DNA from 3 places in the Arthrobacter sp. 001422645 genome. Region 3 is predicted to be linked to each of the others. Evidence: riboswitches for the same ligand, from Rfam matches in the RefSeq annotation. Region 3 holds a riboswitch; each other region holds the start of a gene.

Region 1 (5,309 bases), on a different contig from region 3:
GACGCCAACGTGACGATTGTGCTCGCCTCGATCGACGAGAAACTCAACGAGAAGTCCTACATCGTCCCGGGCCTGGGCGACGCCGGCGACCGCCTCTACGGAGTGGCCGGGTAACCAGCTTCTGGTCGTGGAACCGGCCCGCGGCGGGTGTCGCGGGCCCGGGGTTGCCCTACCGGAAACCGCCGTCCGGGACTAGCCTGTGCCCCATGGACTGGAAACTCGAACTTGTGTTTGTCCCTGTGTCCGATGTGGACCGCGCCAAGGACTTCTACGTCAACAAGGTGGGCTTCAACCCCGACTTTGACGAGCGTCCCATGGACGGCATCCGTTTCGTCCAGCTGACCCCGCCGGGCTCCGCGTGTTCGATCGCGATTGGTGAAGGCCTCTCCGATGCCCCGCCCGGCACTGCCCCAAGCCTGCAGCTGGTAGTCAGCGACATTCAGGCCGCCCACCGGCAGCTCAAGGACAACGGCGTGGATGTCAGCGACGTTGACGTCCAGGACTGGGGTCACTTTGTCTACTTCGCCGATCCCGACGGCAACAAATGGGCTGTGCAGTACATTCCCCACCGCCCGAACGGCTAAGCCGGCTGGGGCGGGTGTTTAGTACCAGTTGTGGGCGTAGTGGAAGTTCAGGGCCTCGCACGGGGAGCCGTAGCGGTCCTTGACGTACGTCAGGCCCCAATTGATCTGGGTCCGGTAGTTGGTCCGGTAATCAGCGCCCGCGCTGGCCATCTTTTCGGCCGGCAGGGACTGGACCACACCGTAGGCTCCGCTGGTCGGGTTGGTTGCAGTTGTCTTCCAGTCCGATTCCTTGGTCCAGAGCTTCTGCAGGCACTGCATCTGGCTGGGGGCCCAGCCATAGGAGCCCAGCTTGCTGGCCGCGTAGGCCTGCGCGCCGGCCGGATCATTGACGGCCACAGGGGCAGGCTTCTTCACAGGCTTCGGTGCGGGCTTCTTCACAGGCTTTGGCGCAGGCTTCGGCGCGGCCTTCGGAGCGGGTGCCGCGGCCTTGGCGGGCTTTGCCGCGGGGGACTTGGCCGCCACAGCGCCGGTTGTGGGCACCTGGTTATCGGCCCGGACGCGTTCAAAATCGAGCGGCGTCAGGGGATTTGCCGTGGTGGGTGCCTTCGTGGAGCTGCTCGCGGTGGCGTGGCGGGCGGATGTCTCGGCGGCCTGGCCGGCGGCGCCGACCCCGACCAGCACCGCGCAGGCGGCGGCAACAACGGCCGTCCGGCGGCCGGTGACGCCGAAGTTTCGGGCAAACCGGGACAGGGCCGAAGCGGGCTTGGCCGGTTCGGCGCGGTGACGCGACGGCTCGGAGCGGGTGTTCCTTGCATCGCCGTCACGGCGCGTTTGTGCCTTGAAGTCAGTCATGAGTGCCTCTCAACGCCTGCGGAGTTAGCTGTCGGGTTCGGATGAGGACATCCGGCCGCACGGAATCTCACGTGTCGGCTTCACCCCAAGGGTGCATGATGCAGAAAATGCCCGGGAACTCTGGGTCCCCCGCCTCTGCCTCGTCCAGCGGTATCCGGGAGGCGGCAGAGTTTGGCGTGCATCCGGATATGCGGCTCCAGTGATGGCCGCACCCTAAAAACCGTACAGGACCTGCGCCGAGAAGTCACATTTGGGTAACGGAAATCACGACGGCGGTGAGGCGGCTTGCGCTGCGTGGCTTGCTCAGGCCTGCGCCGTAGGCGCGGGGAGCCGCACCGTGAACTCCGTCCGGCCCGGGACGGATGTCACGCCCACAGTCCCGCCGTGGGCGTTAATAATCGACTGCACAATCGACAGTCCCAGCCCGCTGGTTCCCTCAGCGGACGCGGCGGAAGCGGTGGTCGCAGTCGCGGCCGCAGCGGAGGAAGTGGCCGCCAGCCGCGGCGGGCGGAGCGGCAGGTGCGGCACGGGCTGCCGGGTGCGTGACGGCGTCGTGACGGCCGCCGGATTCTTGCGGGCGGCGTCCGCCCGGGTGAAACGCCCAAAGACGCGGCCCACGAATTCGGGGGCGATCCCGGGGCCGTTGTCCGTCACTGTCACCACGGCACTTCCGTCGGGCGCGCGCTGCACCCCGGTCGCCACGGTCGTGCCCGGGCCCGTGTGCTTACGGGCGTTGGAGAGGAGATTAGCCAGCACCTGGTGGAGCTGGGTCGCGTCCCCGCGGACCACCACAGGCTCTTCGGGAAGCTCCAACTGCCAGACCCGGTCCGGGGCCATCACTTTCTCGTCGCTGACCGTCTCGACGGCCAGCTGGGTGAGGTCTACGTCGCTGATTTTGAGCGGCTGGCCCTCATCCAGCCGGGCGAGGAGGAGCAGGTCCTCCACCAGGGTGGTCATCCGCTCGGACTGGCTCTGCACGCGGGCCAGGGACTTTTCGCCGTCGGGCGTGAAATGTTCGGTCATCCGCATCAGCTCGGTATACCCGCGGATGGCGGTCAGCGGTGTGCGCAACTCGTGGGATGCATCCGCCACGAACTGGCGGACCTTCATCTCAGTCTCCTGCCGGGCTTCCAGCGCGTTCGAGACGTTGTCCAGCATCAGATTCAGGGCGTGACCGACGCTGCCCACCTCGGTTCCCGGATGGGCGGCTGAGGCCGGCACCCGGACGGCCAGTCCCACTTCACCGGCGTCGAGCGGGAGGCGCGAGACTTGCGTGGCAACCTCGGATAGCTGATCGAGCGGCTTCATAGTCCGGCGGATCAGCGCCGTCCCGGCCAGGCCGATCACCACGAGGCCGCCGGCGGACACGATCACCGTGGTCCAGACGAGGGAGGCCAGCGTGTTTTGCTTTTCTGACAGCGGCAGCCCGGTCACGATCACGTCGCCGTCGGGAGCCTCCGCGGCGACCAGCCGGTACGCGCCGGAGGACAGCATGTGGTCCTCCGGCGCGCTCCGCGGGGTGAGCTCAAGGAGGACCTCGTCGTCGTCGTCGGTGAGCGACTCGCGGGTGCCGTCCTCCGCGAGGAACCCGGCGCTGCGGACCGAGTCGTCATCGATCCTGGCGTTCAGGGTGCCGATACGTGCTTCAAGGGGGTCCGCGCGGCCGCCTGCGCGGCCAAAATCGCGGGCACGGGCGGATGCCTGCGCCAGCTGGTTGTCGAGCTGCCTGGTCAGGAAGAAGTCCATCGAGGCGTAGCTGACGATGCCAATCGCTCCGCAGATCGCCACGAGCAGGGCCATGGCGACGAGGACAAGCCGGGTGCGCAGGTGCCACGTGGACGGATCACGCCAGTTGAGCCCGGTGGGGCGGACAGTGCCGGAGCGTTCAGGCACGGATCAGTCCGCCGGTTTCAGGACATAGCCTGCGCCGCGCACGGTGTGGATCATAGGCGGGTGGCTGGCATCGACCTTCTTGCGGAGGTAGGAGATATAGAGCTCCACGATGTTGGCCTGCCCGCCGAAATCGTAGTCCCAGACCCGGTCCAGGATTTGGGCTTTGCTCACCACGCGTTTCGGGTTCTCCATGAGGTAGCGCAGCAGCTCGAACTGGGTGGCCGTGAGGTGCAGCTCGTCGCCTGCGCGCCGCACCTCCCTGGTGTCGATGTTCAGGACGAGGTCCCCGACCACCAGTTCGGCGGTATCCATGGCGGCCACTCCGGAACGCTGCACCAGACGGTGCAGCCGCAGCAGCACTTCCTCCATGCTGAACGGTTTGGTCACGTAATCGTCCCCGCCCGCGGCCAGCCCGGTGATACGGTCCTGGACGTCGTCCTTGGCCGTCAGGAACAGGGCCGGCACCTCCGGCGCGAAGGCGCGGATCCTGCCAAGCAGCTCAACGCCGTCGAAGCCGGGAATCATCACGTCGAGCACTAGCACGTCGGGGCGGAATTCCTTGGCCAGCTTCACTGCTTCGGGCCCGTCGGCGGCGACGGCCACTGACCAGCCCGCCATGCGCAGGCCCATGCTCATGAGCTCGGAGAGGCTGGGTTCATCGTCCACGACCAGGGCGCGGATGGGGGAGCCATCCGGATGGGAGAGCTGGGGGAGATTGTTGGTCATGGAGTGCGAGGTGGCCATGGGACAACTCTCCGATCTGCCGGTTAGGCGCGGCTTTGGGGATACTGTGCGGCACCTGTGAATCCCAGCCTAGCGAGCTGGACATCCCCGGAACCGCAGGCCCGGCCCCGATTTTCCGGAATCCGAGGTGACCACTCTGTGGGACGGCGGGGAGCCGAAACTAAGCAGGCGAACCGTTTCGCAGTTTTGGCTTACAGTGAATCATTTTGAGGAAGCGGCGATCGCTTCCGAAGAATCTTCGGCCAGGACCCGCAAAAGGACCCCGTCATACAAAACAACTGTTATTTTATCGACGGGGCAGAATTGTGATCTGCGCTACAATTCCCGGCTTCGTCTCATATGGTGGACTTTCGGGTCCATTGTTACTTGCAAGTTTTCATTGTTACGTTGCACACTTCATTTGTGAACAAGAACTCAACAGCACCTGCAGCCGCAGTTTTTTGGACCTGCGCACCCGCCGGTACTGAGAAGCACTGTTGTCGAATGCACGCCTAACTTTTACACCCCAAAGGTTTCTAGGCATTCGCCCCCAGCCCAGCGTAGGGCGTCCCTCCCCAGTTTCATTGCGGGGAAAAGTAGCATTCGAGCCGCGATGACGGCCATTCACATTGAGGTAAGCAATCCATGTCAGTTGCATCCGGATACGTCCACATCTCCGTCCGAAACGCCAGCAAAGCCGGCCAGGCCTCCGGTATCCGCCAGGGCTTTGGCGGCCGGGCGTCCCTCGCTCCCGCCGGATCCGGCAACAGCTACCCCGCCCCGGGCTACGCGCCGCAGGGATACAACCCCAACTCCTATGGGCAGCTCCGCGCCGTTCCCCCGGCGCCCGCCACGGCCCCGACGCCCGTGATTGCCCCGGGTGACGGCACCACCGTCCGTCCCGTCCCGACCGACAATGTCGCCCGGGGTTTTGTGCTCTACATGGGGATCGACGAGGAAACCGCCCAGGCTGCCGGGACCTCCATCGCCAAGCTGGCCCAGGAGATCCGGGCCTACGCGCAGACCCTGGTTTCCGGCGCCGAAAGCTACGCCGCCGTCGCCGTCGCCCCGGCCAGCGCCCCGGGTTCCGCGCTCGACGTCGTCCGTTCCACCTTCGGTGACCCCACCGTGGGAGCCCGCCAGCGGTCCGAGACGGCCCGGCTGCAGCAGCCGCAGGACCCGCGCCCTTCCGGTGTGCTGATTGACCTCGCCCGCCGCGAGGTGGCGCTCGACGGCGAATCCCTGAACCTCACGTTCAAGGAGTTTGAGCTCCTCAACTACCTGGTGGAGAACGGCACCCGCACCGTGGGCCGCGAC
Region 2 (5,309 bases), on a different contig from region 3:
TCCGGAGCAGCGTCCGGCCGTCGCCGTTATGGCAGACCGCCCGCGTGACGCGCACCGTGACGAACGCAGAGGCCGCCGCAGTCCGTTCCGCCAGGTGACAGACTTTGCCGCCGCCAGTGGCGTGGGGCAAAAGGCGGGCATTGCCCTGGCCGCCACGGGCCTGGTCCTCACCGTCACCGTCCCCGCCACGGGTCCCGTTATGGCCACGGACGCCGGAAACTCGTCCGGATCCGTCTCGGCCGCGGTCCAGCCGGACGTCACGGCGTCCGAGGCCAAAATCGACTTCAACCGGACCGCCGTCACCACCAAGGGTGACCCGGACGGAAAGCTCAAGCAGCTGCTGAGCGCCCAGTCCGTTGGTTCGATCAGCCGGGCAGCCTCCGCGGGCAGCCTGGGTGCGCCGCTGGCACAGCTGAAGACCGCATCGCCTTTCGGATACCGCGTCAGCCCCATCACCGGCGGCTCCGGCGAATTCCACCGCGGACAGGACTACTCCGCCCAGTGCGGCACCAGCGTCCTTGCGGCGGCAAGCGGTACCGTGACCTTCAATGGCTGGCACCCCTACGGCGGCGGTAACCGCGTGGTGATCGACCATGGCAACGGCCTGGAGACCACGTACAACCACTTGTCTTCAGCCAGCGTGACCGTCGGCCAGCAGGTCTCCCGCGGCGATGTCGTCGCGATGAGCGGCACCACCGGCGCTTCCACGGGCTGCCACCTCCACTTCGAAGTCATGGTCAACGGCGAAGTCGTTGACCCCACCGGCTGGCTCTGATAAAGCTGATCGGACGCTCTCGCATTCTTGTGACACGCCGTGATCTGAATGTGACATTGAGCCCCAACTGCTGTACCGTTTGACCTACGCCAACTTTTCCGAAGTTGGCGCTCTTGAGTGGATTGCCTAGCTCTGCCACCGCTCAAGGTCCGTTCGCATTACATCGTCTGGCAGGGGCGGGGGAACCAATTTTGGTCTTCGCAAGAAGACCTAGGGGTTAAGTCGCAAAGCTTCCCAGGAAGCAGCGCGGCCGGGTGACTCCCATCCGAATCCGACAGCTCACCTCGTAGGCATTGGGAGAGGCTACTTTCGTGTCTTCACGCCACAATGCTGCGCGTCACCGCGCTTCCGCGGCTCTTTCGAGCCCGCTGAAATCCGACTCCCGGGCTGCCCTTGCCGGCGCCCGGAACGGATCTCACACCGCCGTCTCAATCTCTGCTGAGTCCGGCCCGCAGGCCATGCACCTGCACGCAGTTCCCGCTTTTGGCGCGTCTTCGCAGTACACCCTTCGCTAAGTAACCCATTTCGGGGCGATCCGGCGTACCCCCAAGATGCCGGAGCGTCCTCAGCCCGCGCCTGAAAAGCGCGGACCCAGGATCACGAAAGAGAGAACTTAATGACTACTCGTGCAATCGCACGGCACCGCGCCGAGGTCACCAAGACCAACTCGCTGGCCGTTATTGCCAAGGCTGTCGGCGACAACGCCGGCGGCATGGGCCGCCAGGCCGCAGTTATCGCTGCAGCTTCCGGCCTCGTCCTGACCAGCGGTATCGCAGCCAACGCTGCTGAGGCCAACGTTCAGCGCGAATCCACCTCCGCTTCCACGCTCGAAGTACAGTCGGCCGCCCCCGCCACCATCTCCGCTGCTTCGACCATCGCTATCTCCTACGAGAAGCCGGCCGTCACCACCACCCCGGCCCCCGTCGTCGAGGCCCCGAAGCCCATCGTGAAGGTCCAGGAAACCCCCGAGGCCGCCGGCACCGAGGTCGGCGCAGCCGCCACCGCCAACGGCGCCACCGCCACCGCCGCTGTGGCCAGCACCAAAGCGCCGGCTGCTGCCAGCGGCATGGGCTCCACGATCGCCGCTGCTGCCTACGCGCAGATCGGCGTGGCCCAGGACTGCACCGCACTCGCCACGAACGCGCTGGCCGCTGCAGGCATCAACTACCACGGCTGGCCGGCAGGGTACCTGTCCCTCGGCCGCACCGTCAGCGCCGCCGAAGCACAGCCGGGCGACCTTGCGTACTACCAGAACGGTGGCACGGGCATGGCTCACATCGCTGTTTACGTCGGCAACGGCATGGCCGTTCACGGCGGCTGGAACGGCGGAACCACGTCCCTCCAGAGCGTGAACGTCGGCTCCGGCCCCGTCTTCATCCGCGTCGGCGGCTAGAGACACCAGAACTCAGCAACACCAAGGACCCCTGCCCCCGGCAGGGGTCCTTTGCGTTGCCGCCACGTGAACTCCTGCCGACACGTGCCGCGGCCGCAAAAAAAGATTCGGTGAAACGGCACCTTCGTGTTTACTCTTGTTTTGTCGATCCATAGCCCGACCATGCAGAGGGCAGCCGGCCCTCGTGCCCCTGGCGGGTGCGGCCGTGAAGAGGTATGCGGATGCGCACTCTCGTTCTGAATGCTGGATATGAACCGCTGGCGGTTGTCACCTTCCGCCGGGCGCTCGTACTTGTGCTGACTGGAAAAGCCAGCGTCGTGGCGGAAGGCGACGATCCTGTCGTCGGTCCGCAGGATGTCCTTGGCCGGCCCTCGGTGATTCTCCTGAATCGCTACATCAGGCCCCGCTACAACACGATCACCGCGGTCAGCCGCCGTGGAGTGCTCCGCCGTGACGGGCACCGCTGCGCTTACTGCGGCAAGGCGGCGCACACCATCGATCATGTTCAGCCCAAATCCCGGGGCGGTGCGGATTCCTGGGAAAACCTCGTCGCTGCCTGCCTGCGGTGCAACAATGCCAAGGGCGACCATACGCCGGGCGAAATGGGGTGGAAGCTCAGCTTCAGCCCCGCGCCGCCCAAGGGCACAACCTGGCAGATCAAGGAGCTGGAGAAGCCAACGCCGGCCTGGGACCCCTTCCTGCTGCCGGAATCTGCTGCCTGAACCGTCTCCGGGCCGGACTCTGCAGCGCCGGACTCCAAAGCGCCGGACGTTCCGTGCGGGACCGCGCTAGGCTGGGCCGGTGGAATTCGATGCTGTCATTCTTTCCGGGGGCCGGTCCTCCCGGCTGGGAGGAGTGCCCAAAGCAGGACTGGTGCACGACGGGGCCACCCTCCTTGAACGCGCGCTGCAGGCCGCGAGCGGCGCGGCGGCTGTCGCCGTCGTCGGCCCCGATCCGGGAACGCTGCCGGCAGGCGTACTGAGTTGCCGGGAAGACCCGCCCTTCGCCGGACCGGCCGCAGCCATCGCGGCAGGAATGGCCGCCCTGGATTGGCACCGGCGCGGGGAACCCCGTCCCCGGCCTGCACCCCCCTACACGCTTGTCCTCGCCTGCGACATGCCCCGGGCGGGCGCCGCCGTCCGGGCCCTGCTGGACGCGGCCGGGGGAGTCCCGCCCGCTGAGGGGCTGATGGCTGTGTCCGCCGATGGGCGCCGGCAGCCACTCGTGGGCTTATATGGCACAGCCGCGCTACAAAGGAGCATTGCTGACGCCGAGCAGGGCGGCACCCTTGAAAACGCCTCGGCGTTCACCCTTCTTGCTAGGCTGGAGGTGCGCGAAGTCAGCGTCCCCGGGGGGTCCACGGATGATGTGGACACCTGGGACGATGCCTCCGCCTTGGGGGTGACGGTCCCGCCCGGCGGTCATGACCGCGTCAGCCATGATTCGGGCATCCGGCCCGGGGCTCCCCAGCTGAATTCGACTTTGGAGGCAACGGTGAAGAGCCAGGACGAAACACTGGAAGACTGGTGCCGTGCCCTGCTCCAGGCCCTGGAGCTGGAAGACGTCGAGGTGGACGTGAACGAGGTGTTGGCCCTCGCCGGAGTGGCCGCTCACTCCGTGGTGCGCCCGGCAGCTCCTTTGACGACGTTCATTGCCGGCTTCGCGGCAGGCCTGGCGTCAGGGTCCGGCCAGGCCACGGATGCCGTCTCGATGCAGGCCGCAATGGGCGTAGCCCGCAAACTCGCCAAGGATTACGCAGCCAACGAAGCCTCCGGCGCATGACACCTGCACCCCCTCCCGGCAGTGCAGCTGCCGCCGGGGACGAGCATGCGTTCGGCGCCGCCTCGGCCGGCCGTGCCGGAGCACTTCCGGAGGGTCCCGAGGACCGGTCCGCCGACGCCGCCCCGGACGGGGAACCCGAGCCGCCGCACCGGCACGTCGCGCACACCTGGCAGGAAGCCCGGCAGCTCGCCTTCAACTGCGCGACTCCCATTCCTGCTGCACCCGTTGCCCTGCGGGGTGCCCTGGGGCGGCAACTCGCGGCCGACGTGGAAGCGATTGTGGATATGCCGCACTACGCCTCGTCAGCCATGGACGGCTGGGCCGTCAACGGCAGCGGACCCTGGATCCTCGCCGAACCGGGCCAGCGGCTGGCCCCCCACCAGGCGAGCCCGATCGTCACGGGCGGTCTGATCCCGCCCGGGGCCAAGGCCGTGCTGCGGAGTGAAAGCGGCGAAATCGCCGCCGACGAGGACGGGCTCCCGATCCTGCAACTCGGCGGCGGCGCCAAACCCGGAGAGCCGCGAAACGGCGAACATATTCGAAAAGCCGCAGAGGAAGCGGCCGCCGGCGAGGTCCTGATCAAACGCGGGACCTTGCTCAACCCCGCCCACCTGGCCCTCGCGGCCCTCGCCGGCCACGACACGCTGCCGGTCCTCGGCAAAGCGCTGGTCCGGCTGGTGTTCACCGGCTCCGAGGTGGTCACAGCAGGGGTCCCGCAGCCGGGCGAGGTGCGCGACACGTTCGGTCCCCAGCTCGCCGGCGTGGTGGACATGCTCGGCGGGATCTGCACCGGCGAAACGAAAATCGGAGACAGCTACGCCGAGTGGCTCACGGCGCTCGAGGATGCGGACCCGGCCGGGGCGTTCGGCGAAAGTGGCGACGGCCAGGCTTCCGGGAGCGCGGCCGCAGAACTGTTGCCCGCCGACGTCGTGATCACCACGGGCGGCACCGGCCGGTCCGGAACCGACCACCTGCGGCGTTCCGTGACGGAACTTGGCGGACGTCTGCTGGTCGACGGGATCGCCATGCGTCCCGGCCACCCCGCCGTGCTGGCCGAACTCCCCGATGGCAGGTTCATTATCGGACTGCCGGGCAACCCGCTAGCGGCCATGATGGCACTGTCAACCCTCGGTGCCCCGCTCCTGGCGGCACTGGGACACCGGACGATGCCGCCCGTCACCGACGTGCCCTGCGGCTCCACAATCGACCCTGACCCCGGCAGAACGCGCCTGATGCCTTTCCGGCTGGTCTACGGCATGGCATCTCCCGCGCAGCACACCGGCCCGGGAATGATGCGCGGGCTGGCCGCCGCCGACGGTGTGCTGGTGGTCCCGCCGCACGGTGTGCAGCTGGGGGAGC
Region 3 (5,309 bases):
CGGCCGCTGCTGGAGTGCCGGCTAGGTTCAGAAGAATCCATCGGACTCAACCCCTGCACGTCGGCGGGAGCGCAACCTCGGCTGACGCCACACGCGGGTTCACAGGCATACTCGTCCTTCTTCGTAACGTACCGCGGCGCGGCTTCAAATTTCCTGCATTGTGCCCCCGCCCCGGCCGGAGCGCAAGAGTCCGGTCCGCAGAAGCGCCGGTCCAGCGGACATGGTGCCTCCCGGCGTCGGGCTTTCCCGGCCCTGTCAGGGCCGCCCGTAGCGGCGTACGCTGGATCGCAGCCCCTCAGCCCAGTATAGGAGCCGCCATGCGCAAGGTCATTTTGATGATGCAGGTATCCCTGGACGGATTCATCGAGGGTCCGGACCGGGATCTGAGCTGGCATCGGGTCGATGACGAACTGCACAGCCACTTCAATGAAGAGCTCCGGAACATGGGGGCCTTCCTGGACGGCCGCGTCACCTATGAGCTAATGGCCGGGTATTGGCCGACGGCGGACCAGGACCCCATGAGCACGGCCCCCGAGATCGAGTTCGCCCGGATCTGGCGGGACATGCCCAAGATCGTCTACTCCAGGACCCTCGCGGAGGCCGGATGGAATACCGAGGTGGTGCGCGACGTCGTCGTCGAGGACGTTGTGAAACTGAAGGGGCAGCACGGCGGTGACCTCGCGCTTGGCGGCGCCAACCTCTCGGCGGCCTTCCGGCGGCTCGGCTTGATCGACGAGTACCGGATCTATGTCCACCCGGTAGTGATCGGACAAGGCAAGCCGCTGTTCCAGACGACAGAAGCCATGACGCCGCTGCGGCTGCTGGGGAGCCGCACCTTCGGCAATGGCGTGGTGCTGCTGCGGTACGCACCGGAGCCGGACAACGGGCGCGCAGAAAGCCGGTGATCCGTTGCCCCCAAGGCAACCGATCGACCGGCTTTCTCCGTGCTGCTCGTTGTGGTGCTGCTGTTAGCCGGCGCGGACGAACGTCACGGGACCGGTGGCGGTCAGCCAGGACAGCGGGTGCGCCATGGTGGCGTTGACGCCGTTCATGCCGCCGCTGATGGCCTGGCCGTTGCCGGCGTAGATGGCAACGTGGCCGGACTGGACGATGATGTCGCCGGGCTGCGGGGTGGAGACAACCTTGCCGTATTTCAGGAAGGCTGTGGGTCCGATGTCTCCCACCGGAATGCCGGCTGCGTTCAGGGCCTTCTCCACCATGGCGGTGCAGTCCTGCGTGATACCGATCTGGCCGTAAGCCATGGACAGCAGGGTGGCGTTGACTCCGCCGGCTGCCGGGGCGGCAGCGGCGGGGGCCGGTGCCGACTGGACCTTGACCGTCGCCTTGGCGGCCGGAGCGGGAGCGGGAGCCGGGGCGGGTGCCACCGGCGCCTTCGGAGCGGCCGCGGGCTTGGGTGCCTCGACCACGGGGGCCGGCGCCGTCTCAACGGCGGGGCGCTCAAAGGTGATCTTGACGGCGGAGTCCGCCATGACCGGTGCTACGACTTTGCCCTTGACGTCAACGGACGACGCCGGGGAGGAGTCGCGCTCCGCCGGAGCATCGGCTGCATTGGCGGCCATGGCGCCGCTGAGCACCATTCCGGATGCGGCGACGAGGACTGCTGCCTGGCGGCCGAAGGTTCCGGCGGTACGGCGTTTGCTGCGAAGATCGGCGTGCTTGGGCGCACGGGTATTGCTAAAAGTCATTAAAGGAGCCTCTCCCAATGCCTGCGAGGTGAGCTGTCGGATTCGGATGGGAGGCACCCGGCCGCACTCGGGCCCGATCATGACGGGCCGTGCGGCTTCACCCCAAGACCCCTGGAGAACAGCGGGTCAAATGTGGTTTCCCCGTCTCTGCCGGACGTTGCTTCTAGTTATCCCCGGGCCGCGGCAGAGTTAGGCAATCGGCTGGGGAGAGCCCGTCTCGGAAACAACAGGCACCTAACAACGGTAACGGAATGATCACGGCATGTCACATTGAGGTAACGGCGGGCGGGGTTGCGGGCACGCTTGTCCCCGGTCTTTCCCCACGTCGGAGGCTGCTTCAGGAATAGGATGATGGCATCACCGTTCCCCACAGCGGAGGCCCCGAAATGAACAGCCCCGACGTCACCAGGCACTGTGTCGCCATCTGCCAGCTCAGTGGTCAGCCGCAGGAGGACTTCAACGTCAATACGGAACTGCTGGTACTGGAGGACGGGGAAGTCCACGTGTCCACGTGGGACGCCGAGCCGCGCGACGGCGGCTTCGACGTGCACGTCCTGAACGACCGGGTGGACGCCCTCGGTTTTATGGTGGTCACGGATTGGGAGTTCTTCGACGAGAAGGCCTACGCAGTGGTGGAACGCCGGCCGGGAACCTGACAGAAGCCCTCACAGGCGCGGAAGCCTGGACGCGTCACGGACCCGCTCCAGCAGCCGCGGCGAGGGGCGCAAGCCCAGCTCGGTCCACAGGACGGAACTGTACTGCCGCAGGTACCCGTGGGCAGCCGCCACGTTTCCTTCATCAAGGCAGATGTCGATGAGAACGGCGTGCACGGATTCACGGAGCGGTTCAATGGCCTTGGCCCGGAGAGCCGCATCGATCGCTTCCGGATACCGCCCCAGATTTCGCAGCCGGACAGCCAGCGCCTCCAATGCATGCAGCTGGACCTGACGAAGCCGTTCCCGCTCAATCAGGAGCCAGTCTTCATCCCACGCCGGCAGCAGATCGCCGGTCAGCGGGGAGCTGTTGGTATCTTCCACCGACAATTCCCCGCCGGGTGCCAGCAGCCGGGCTGCCTGTGCCCGGCACTGCTGGAGATCAGTAGTCACGTCACGGCCCAGGGCAAGTTCATTCCGGCCTGCTGAGATCAAGGACCCGTGCACCGCCCGGATTCTCCACAGTGCTGTTCGGAGGCTCCCGTGGCCGTGATCCACGGTGGAATCCTCCCACAATTTCCCAATGACGGCCTGTCTGGAACATTTCACGTCGTCCTGCCGGGCAATTGCGAGAAAAGCCAAAACCCGCTGGGCGTGAATGGGCAGATGAAGCTGACTATGGGCGAGGAATAGGGAAAAGCCGTTCAAGAGGAACAGGGCCGGGTGAACCTCCGATGTCGAATCTGCGACGGAAGATGGGCTTGTTGCAGACGTCATGACAAAACCCCACGTGACATATAACGCAGAAAGTATTCAGAGACCGGCCGCGGCATACGCGGCGATCGTCGACATTGCTACGCAACGTTGACGGCTAATAAGGAACCCGGGCGGATCATTTCCGTCATGAGTGCTGATTGTTCCGTGATATTACTGCGCGTCTGGCGGAACCCACAAGGGGTGATGATTCGGGTACGGACCGCGAACGGCAGCCAGCGGGAATGGGTGGTTTTCGGGACCGTTGAACTCGTTATGTTGCTCGAAGCACTTATTGCTGAGCTGGAAGATGAGCCGACGACGGGAATGGAGACAGAAGATTGACGGTGAAAAACACAGCTGTGACAGACGCTGAAAACATTATCCTGTAAGGAGGGTGTCATGGACGCACAGTCCGGTTTCACCGGCGAGACCCTGTTCTCTGGCCTGTCATTGGCCGAACCTCCCCCGGCCCCGGCCTTTGCCCGGGCGGAAGCCCCCGAGGCGGTCTTGAGCACGCCCTTCCCGGCCCGATTCATGACGGAGGCCTTTGCCCCGGAGGTCGATGAGGCGGCGGCGTTCTACACCGAACTCGAAGACGAAGACTTTGTGGACGCCCTGGACCGGCTCATCAACGAAGCAGCGGCCCACCAGTTGGCGGATCAGCGGAACTGGTCTTCACTTCCGGCGGAGGCGGACACCCGGGCCTCGCTGGAGGACTGGGTGGAGCCGATTGCCGCGGAGGCCGAACGAGCAATGGACGGATTCGCCGAACGGCTCGTGGCAGCGGATGTTTACGGTTTGCCGGCCCAGGAGTTTGAACAGCTCCTCGAGGCCGCCAGCAACGAATCGCAGTACGGGCTCTCCGGCTACGAAGGTTTCATCGGCGGCATCATCCGGGCCGGAAAGAAGCTGGCCCGCGGCGCCGTCGGGCTGGTCAAAAAGGGCATCGCGGCCGTCGGAAAAGTCCTTCCCATTGGTCTCCTGCTGAACAAGCTCAAAGGCCTGGTAAGGCCGCTGCTCAAGCGTGTCATCAGTTCCGCCATGAACCGTCTGCCGGCCAGCATCCGGCCGTTCGCCCGCCAATTGGCAGCCAAACTGGGGGTCGCAGAAGCCGAAGCCGAGGACCCGGCGTCCGCCGAGGGGCTCGCGGAGCTTTTTGAACTTGAAGTCGCTTCGTTGCTCTACGCCCCCGAAGCCGAAGAAGAACTCGGTGAGAGCTTCTTCGAGCCGCGCGAATACGAGTCCGCGGATGCTGTGGCCGCCTTGGACACGGCCCGCGCCAAGTTTGCCGCGCGGCTCGCGGAACTGCCCGAAGGCAGCAGCCCGGTAGCCGAAATCGAACAGTTCCTGCCCGCGGTCATGGCCGTGCAGCCTCTCATCAAACTGGGCATATCCATCATCGGCCGGCAGCGAGTGGTCAAGTTCGTGGCAGGCATCATCGCGGGCCTCACCAAGGGGCTGATCGGCGCCGGACCCGCCAGGATGATCGCGACGCCGGTCGCCGACCTGGGCCTCAAGGTCTTCGGCTTTGAGACGCAGGCCGAGTCGGAACGGCTCCTGTCCGGTGAAGCCGTGGCGTCCACCGTGGAGGGAACCGTCCTGAAGCTGATGGAACTCCCCGAGAGCGTTTTTGAGGACCAACTGCAGCTCGCAGCCGCTGTGCAGGAGTCGTTCGTGGAATCGGCCGCCGCCTACCTGCCGGACAAGATCCTGCACCACGACCTGCCGGAGCGCGAGACCGCCGGCGAAGGCGGCGTCTGGCTGCTGATGCCGCGGTCAGCACGGCCCCGGTACCGTTACCGCAAGTACACCCGGGTCTTCCCCGTGCGGATCAGCCGCCAGGCCGCCCGTGCCATCCTCTGGTCCGACGGCGGCACCCTTGAAGGCCATCTTCTCGACCGTGGCGTGCGCCGGTGGCCGCTCGAAGCCGAGGTGGACCTCTTTGAGGCCATCCCGGGAACCCAGTTCGGCCATCTGACCCAGGATGAAGGAACGGACGAGGCTGAAGCGGCGGACGCCACGGAGTTTCAGCTGCTCACCCCGGATATCGCCGGGATGCTCCTCGGCGAGCCTGCCCTCGGCCGACGTGCCGGGCCGGCTCCGGCCATCGGCAGGCAGCGGCCAAAAGTTGGCAGGCGCTACTTCCGGATACGGGCTGTTGCCTTGGCGCGCGGCAAGGCCAAGCTGCGGCTGG

Evidence for each region. Region 3 has a riboswitch for cyclic di-AMP ahead of AC6EUH_RS16680 (NlpC/P60 family protein). Riboswitches for the same ligand answer to the same signal wherever they lie in the genome.
Region 1: another riboswitch for cyclic di-AMP. It lies ahead of AC6EUH_RS09470 (aggregation-promoting factor C-terminal-like domain-containing protein); the one in region 3 lies ahead of AC6EUH_RS16680 (NlpC/P60 family protein).
Region 2: another riboswitch for cyclic di-AMP. It lies ahead of AC6EUH_RS12290 (NlpC/P60 family protein); the one in region 3 lies ahead of AC6EUH_RS16680 (NlpC/P60 family protein).

What each region holds. Positions count from the first base shown of each region.
Region 1 covers NZ_JCBANT010000007.1:91,053-96,361, forward strand. Annotated here, with positions in the region: gene upp (uracil phosphoribosyltransferase) at 1-114, shown strand, start outside; gene AC6EUH_RS09465 (VOC family protein) at 207-584, shown strand; gene AC6EUH_RS09470 (aggregation-promoting factor C-terminal-like domain-containing protein) at 603-1,376, opposite strand; cyclic di-AMP (ydaO/yuaA leader) riboswitch at 1,378-1,536, opposite strand; gene AC6EUH_RS09475 (sensor histidine kinase) at 1,680-3,269, opposite strand; gene AC6EUH_RS09480 (response regulator transcription factor) at 3,273-4,013, opposite strand; gene AC6EUH_RS09485 (winged helix-turn-helix domain-containing protein) at 4,638-5,309, shown strand, end outside.
Region 2 covers NZ_JCBANT010000011.1:23,594-28,902, forward strand. Annotated here, with positions in the region: gene AC6EUH_RS12285 (M23 family metallopeptidase) at 1-775, shown strand, start outside; cyclic di-AMP (ydaO/yuaA leader) riboswitch at 913-1,082, shown strand; gene AC6EUH_RS12290 (NlpC/P60 family protein) at 1,392-2,168, shown strand; gene AC6EUH_RS12295 (HNH endonuclease) at 2,390-2,890, shown strand; gene AC6EUH_RS12300 (DUF6457 domain-containing protein) at 2,970-3,950, shown strand; gene AC6EUH_RS12305 (molybdopterin molybdotransferase MoeA) at 3,947-5,309, shown strand, end outside.
Region 3 covers NZ_JCBANT010000019.1:54,614-59,922, forward strand. Annotated here, with positions in the region: gene AC6EUH_RS16670 (serine hydrolase) at 1-41, opposite strand, end outside; gene AC6EUH_RS16675 (dihydrofolate reductase family protein) at 318-905, shown strand; gene AC6EUH_RS16680 (NlpC/P60 family protein) at 969-1,706, opposite strand; cyclic di-AMP (ydaO/yuaA leader) riboswitch at 1,715-1,902, opposite strand; gene AC6EUH_RS16685 (hypothetical protein) at 2,093-2,362, shown strand; gene AC6EUH_RS16690 (AfsR/SARP family transcriptional regulator) at 2,372-2,812, opposite strand; gene AC6EUH_RS16695 (hypothetical protein) at 2,903-3,052, shown strand; gene AC6EUH_RS16700 (hypothetical protein) at 3,515-5,309, shown strand, end outside.